One region of the Ruegeria sp. HKCCA5491 genome, then DNA from elsewhere that is predicted to be linked to it. Evidence: riboswitches for the same ligand, from Rfam matches in the RefSeq annotation. Region 1 holds a riboswitch; the other holds the start of a gene.
What was found. Region 1 has a riboswitch for cobalamin ahead of GOV88_RS09160 (hypothetical protein). Riboswitches for the same ligand answer to the same signal wherever they lie in the genome.
Positions count from the first base shown of each region.

Region 2: another riboswitch for cobalamin. It lies ahead of GOV88_RS15265 (DUF1636 family protein); the one in region 1 lies ahead of GOV88_RS09160 (hypothetical protein).

Region 1 is NZ_WQGG01000005.1:180,464-183,670, reverse strand. Features, by position in the region: gene GOV88_RS09170 (bifunctional 2',3'-cyclic-nucleotide 2'-phosphodiesterase/3'-nucleotidase) at 1-1,344, shown strand, start outside; RNA gene ffs (signal recognition particle sRNA small type) at 1,384-1,482, shown strand; cobalamin riboswitch at 1,602-1,825, shown strand; gene GOV88_RS09160 (hypothetical protein) at 1,908-2,315, shown strand; gene GOV88_RS09155 (dual specificity protein phosphatase family protein) at 2,318-2,815, opposite strand; gene GOV88_RS09150 (DNA polymerase III subunit gamma/tau) at 2,985-3,207, shown strand, end outside.
Region 2 is NZ_WQGG01000011.1:103,227-106,433, forward strand. Features, by position in the region: gene GOV88_RS15255 (ABC transporter substrate-binding protein) at 1-687, opposite strand, end outside; gene GOV88_RS15260 (ABC transporter ATP-binding protein) at 700-1,491, opposite strand; gene GOV88_RS15265 (DUF1636 family protein) at 1,488-1,844, opposite strand; cobalamin riboswitch at 1,945-2,151, opposite strand; gene GOV88_RS15270 (iron chelate uptake ABC transporter family permease subunit) at 2,246-3,043, opposite strand; gene GOV88_RS15275 (metal ABC transporter ATP-binding protein) at 3,043-3,207, opposite strand, start outside.

The sequences.
Region 1 (3,207 bases):
GAAGCGCACCGCCTGCAAGGTGCCGTTTCGGTAGAGGACATCCTGACGTGCGCCCATCGAAAAACGCGGGAATTGCGATCCGGGGGATGCGATCTGATTGTGGCACTTGCCCATACAGGGCTTGGCGCCGCTGCACCCGCGCCCAATCTTGAGAATGCGGCTATCCCCCTGGCAGCGGTGCCCGGAATTGATGCGATCATTGCTGGGCATTCCCACTTGACCCTGCCCGGCTCTGCTCATCAGAGTCTGGAGCATGTCGACCCACAACACGGTCTTGTTCACGGAAAACCGGTTGTGATGCCGGGCGCGGCCGGTTCGCATCTGGGCATCATTGACCTGACGTTGCACCAAAAAGACGCGGGCGGGTGGTCGATTGGGGACCAACATGTGGAACTGCATTCTGTTTCACCAGCGACGCCCGCGGCCCCGACGGAAGAGGACGCTGATCTGAAGCGTCTGTTCGCACAAGCACATAAAGAGACACGGTTGCACTCGGCCAAGCCTGTCGGCGAAACGCGTCAAAATTTGCACAGTTATTTCAGCTTCTGTGCGCCGGACAGGGGGCTTGCGCTGGTCGCGGCAGCGCAAGCCGCCGCGTTGCGCCCCTTCCTAAAAGGAACAACGCACGAGGGCCTACCGGTTCTGTCAGCCGTATCGCCCTCGAAATTCGGAGGGCGCGCAGGGCCACGATCCTTTACCGACGTTCCGGCGGGTCAAATCCGGCTTCGCCATGTCAACGACCTGAACATCTTTCCAAACGAAATGCAGGCCGTCGTGGTTTCGGGCGCGCAGATTAGAGACTGGCTTGAGATGTCGGCTGGCGTGCTCAATCAAATGCACGCAAGTCAACAAATCGACCTGCGGAATTCCGCGCGCGCCGGTTACAATTTTGATATCCTGCACGGCCTTAGCTACCAGATCGACCTTGGTATGCCCGCGCGGTTCGACGCGGGCGGCAATTTGACGAATTCATCGCATAACCGCGTCAAGAATATTCGCCTTGCCGAGCACCCTATCGACGATCAGCAATCCTTTGTTGTTGCCCTCAACAACTACCGGGCCAGCGGAGGTGGGCATTTCCCCTTCGTAGACACCGCAAGGCAGATTCCGTTACCAGTTTTGTCGATCCAATGCATTGTTCGGGATTATGTCGCGGGCCGCCTTCCCGCGGATCCGTTGGCGGATGCGCCGCGGCCATTCACACTCAGACCGCTATCCGGGGCGTTTGCGATTCTCAGAACCAGTCCCAAGGCGCAGCACCATTTAGCTGAATTGCAGACGTATAACCCGTCAGTCATTGGGCGCGATGACGATGGTTTTTTACTAATCCGGCTTACGCTGTGACGGGTTGTCATCCGCAAACGAAATGCATATATCCACCCCTGAGAGGTTGGCGCGGGCGAGCGCCTCGCCAACCTGGTCAGGTCCGGAAGGAAGCAGCCACAACGAGCCCCGCTTGGGTCGATGTCCAACCTCTCACTTCCCCCCACATGCTTAAGGCTATTCCGCGATCCGGCATGAACAAGCCCGCCGCCCTATCGGGAAGACAACCCTGCGTCTAAAGCGGTGACAAAGCCCGCTTGACTCGGACCGATTTCACCGGATAGCGCTGACTTGATGGTTCTCGACCCGGCTTACCGGGAAGGGATGAAAAGGGAACACGGTGCGGTCCTGCCCCGGCGATGCCGAAACGGACCAATGCCGCGACTGCCCCCGCAACTGTAAGCGGTGAGCAATGCCGAGACACCACTGGCCCAACGGCTGGGAAGGTTGGCAAAGCGATGACTCGCAAGTCAGGAGACCTGCCATCTGACTGAAACCGAAACTCGGGCGGGGTGTCCGGGCAGGTCAAAGCCGCACAAAGCGACCTGACCCACGCCCCCCGTCCTTCGCGCGGAGGGCGCACAATGATCTGGAAGACAAAAACGCACGAGTTTTCTGCAACGATTTGTCAGAAAACCGGCAAACCCTGTCCGGCCTTGGCAAGGATGGCACGTGCCATGGCGGACGCGATGGCGACAGCGCAGCCTGTCACAACCAAAGAGTTCGAGGTCGAAGGCAGTGGAGAGCTTTCGCATTGCGCAGAAGGGTGCACAGCACGGTTTCGCGCCCATTCAGATCTGATCAGGGTTTATTGTGGTACGCCCCCGGATACACCGACGACAAAGCTGGACGATTACGCCGACATGATGTTCGGGACCAGCCTGTCGGCCATGCCAACCGGAACGCTGTCCGATATGCCCTGCGCAATGCTCGAGGTTACAACCTTGGGACTGCGTCCCGCGGCTGGTGACCCACAACCAGCCATGGCGTGACGTCAAAGCCCGGTTGATGCCGGTGCCGTGGCCCAAGCCATCTGCGCGTCGGTTTCGACGGCGCACGGCCGGACCGCGCGCAACCGGCGCAGCGCCTTATCCGGGGCTTCACCGCCTTCGACCAGCAAGCGCAACACAATCATGCCGGACCGCCCGCATCCGCCCCGGCAATGAACCAAGACCCGTCCACCCGCAGACAGGACGCGGTGTGCATCGGTGCTGGCGTTTGGCCAATCACACCTTACGTTCGATGACGGTGCGCCAAAATCCTGCACCGGAAGATGAACCCAAGTGATTGCGCGGCTCTGCAGGTCGCGCCCGAGATGGTGCGCTCCTACGGCCTCCAACTCATTGGAAGTGGTCATCGAAATGACCATTGCCGGCCGCCATTGCATGATCCGCTCAAGATCCCCGGCAAAGTCGCCGTGCCGACCTGGCATTTGCGCCAAGCCCAACAGACCGGACCGAACCGGCATTGAGTAAATTTCAAACCTGTCCAAGGTGCGCACTCTGCCAGAAGGAAATGGCTGGGCAAGCCGATACACGCCCACCCGAACCTGTATCCAATGTGCCGCAGTAATCCAAATCGAATTTCATCGCTCCCTGCGGTGGACGTGAGCGGCAGGGGTCACTACGCTGCAAAGCTGATACGAATCCGACAGAGCAGACATGACCGAAACACCAAGCCCCGCCTATCAGGTGCTCGCCCGCAAATACCGTCCTGAAACTTTTGCCGACCTCGTGGGCCAGGACGCCATGGTACGTACCCTGAAAAACGCGTTCGAGGCCGACCGGATAGCGCAGGCCTTTGTCATGACCGGCATTCGCGGTACCGGCAAAACCACCACCGCGCGGATCATTGCCAAGGGCATGAACTGCATCGGACCAGACG
Region 2 (3,207 bases), on a different contig from region 1:
GTCATGAGTGACATTCGCACCACCAGCTGCAGCGATCATCGCGTCAGGGATGGCGAATTTACCTGCGGTAAAGGGCGCGTCGGCTGGTCCATCCAGCAGGAAAACACGGGGTTTTGGCAGGTCCGCAGTCTGCGCCTGGATCGCTGCCAGTTCCTCTTTCCAGCCGGAAACCAGAGCCTCGGCCTTGTCTTCAACATGCATGACCTCGCCCAGACGAAGCACATCATCAAACAACAGGTCCATGCTGGCCTCGGGACGCTCCTTGTCCAGATGCACACAGCTTTCCGTTAGGATCATTGTCTTGATGCCAAAGGGTTCCAGCGTGTCGGGCGTCACGTCGCCCCCCGGCTTCATCCCATAGTACCAACCCGCGAAGAACAGGTCAGGCTCTACCGCCACAAGGTTCTCAACAGTTGGGTATTTCGGCGCAAGCTCGGGGATGTCACCGCGCAGCGTGTCAAACTCGGGGCTGGTCTTGTACCAGCCGGTGATGCCGGTCAGACCCACGATCTTGTCCTGCAGACCCAACGCAAAGGCCATGTCGGTCATGTTCATATCATGCACAACCAGACGCTCGGGCTGGGTGTCGAACACCAGCGGCGCACCGCAATTATCAACCGTGACTTCGTGCGCGACGGCACCACCTGCCAAAACGGTGGTCAACGCCACAGACAAGATCTGTTTCATTCAGAAATATTCCTATTCATAAGTTGTTATCGAGGTTTTTCGGATATCCAGCGCCGGGATCACGCGCCCTTCGTGGTGAAAGCACAGGTAATCGACGCCAAACGTGTCACTAACCCTGTCCGGGGTCAGCACATCGGCGACCAGCCCAAAACCAGTCAGCCGTGTATCTTTCATCAATGCCACATGAGTGGCAAATTCTGGGATCATCACCAGATCATGCAGGATCATCACCACAGTGATTCCCAGTTCAGCGACCAGCGACAGCATCCGCCCCTTCGTGTCTGGATCCAGATGGTTGGTGGGTTCGTCCAGAAACAAAAGCGTAGGATTCTGGGCCAAAGCACGGGCGATATGCGCGCGCTGGCGTTCCCCCCCGGACAGAACGGCCATCTTTTTTTCGGCCAAAGCACTAAGCCCGGTGAGGCTCAGGATTCTGACCAGATCCGCGGCGTGTTCCTCGGCAGAGCGGTCTGCACGGATCGGAATCTGGCCCAGCGCCACATAATCCCGCAACAGCAACCTGCCATCCGGGAACTCCTGCTGACTGACCACGGCGATCGTCCGCGCCCGATCCCGTGCGGACATCTGTTTCAGGCTGCGTCCGTTGACCAGAACATCACCCTGATTCACCTCGTGCGCGCCGCATAACAGATTCAAAAGCGTCGTCTTGCCTGCCCCGTTGGGCCCGGCAATTGCAAGGATTGCGCCTTCGCATAATGTGAATGAGACCCCCTGCAGCAGTATATCGCCACTAAGAACCTGATGGGTCAGATCACGCGCAACCAAAATAGCTGGGTTGGTCATGGACACAGCCCTTTTTGAATTTGGGGCATGCGGGACAGTGTCTTTGTGAACAGTTTTTCCGGACGCTCGGTCGCATTGGTCCAGCCATCTGCGCTGTTTTGGTATTGGTGGGCAAACTCAGTCAGTGCCTGGATATCCTGCGTATCAAGAATGTCACCAAAAAGGTACTGTGCTTTATCGACTGCCTGAAATCCAACAGTCACAGGCCGCGCGCATCCAGCCATGCAATCGACCATGCGGATGGAAAAACCATTTGGCAAACGATCGAACAGCGCGTCGGACAAGCCCTGCGCGTGGGCCTCTCCCTGGCACGTTTTGCAGATGAGAAGAAAATGGTCAGGCGCTGACGGCATGGGTTCCTCCGCCAGCTTCAAAGCGCGGGCAGACAGTGTCGGAAATGTAAACACGATGTGCTCGTGCCATCAAAGCCTCCTTTCAGGACGCCCCGCCCCGAGTTGGTTAACATTTGATGGCAGGTCTCCTGACTTGCGGGTCGATGCTCGGCCATCCTTCCCGGCACTTGGGCCAGTGGGTTGTTGGCGTCGCTCACCGCTTACAGTTGCGGGGGCAGTCACGGACTTGGCGCAAAATGGCGGCCTCACCGTATTCCCTTTTCATCCCTTGGGCGCACCATCGGGAACCATCATCCGAACGAGTGCCCGAGATCACATGTCAGGTCAACGACAATATTGTGGTAGCCAATCAATTTTTGGCAGACGCAAAACCCCATTGACCAATCCAAAGTATAATTGTCCTACACCCCGCTTCGCGACCGCCATCCCGTGAGGCTGAAACCGGCAAACAAAACCGCGGCCACGCAGACGATTGAGGGACCCGCCGGTGTGTCAAACACATAAGCTGAGCGCAGTCCTGCCACGGCCGCGAAAGCCCCGATTGCCGCGGCAATCAATGCCATCGTTTCCGGAGATCGCGCCAGGCTGCGCGCGGCCGCCGCCGGAATGATCAGCATCGCGGCAATGAGCAACACGCCTACAACTTTGATCGCGACAGCAACCGTAACCGCCAGTGACAAAGTCAGGATCAACTGCTCGCGCTTGGGGTCGAACCCGGTGGCGTAGGCCAATTCTTCGTTCAGCGTAGCGGTCAGCAGTTGCGACCATCGCCATACGATCAACGCGACGACCAGCGCGGCCCCGCCCCAGATCACGACAAGATCGGTGCGCGAAACTGACAGTATGTCACCAAAAAGATAGGCCATCAGGTCGATGCGAATGCCCGACAAAAACGACACCGCGACAAGGCCAAAGGCAAGCGACGAATGCGCCATAACTCCAAGAAGGGTATCCATGGCATAACCGCGACCGGACAGCAATGTGACGGCCAACGCCATGATAAGCGCGACAACCAATGCGCCCAGAAAGACCGACATCTGGAAAGCCAGCGACAGCGCAACACCCAGGATCGCAGCATGAGCGGTGGCATCGCCAAAGTAAGCCATACGCCGCCAGACCACAAAACACCCAAGGGGGGCGGCTGCAATTGCCACGCCAATACCGGCGAGCGTTGCCCGCGTCATAAAATCATCAAGCATTATTCTGCCGCTTCGTGAGAGTGGTCGTGGTTGTGATCATGTTCGTGGCGATACAGGGCAAGCGCGCCACCGGTGCCTGTTCCAAACAGGGCGCGGTATTCTGGTGCCGAAGCAACCACGGCAGGCGACCCCTCGCAGCAGACATGACCATTGAGGCAGATCAC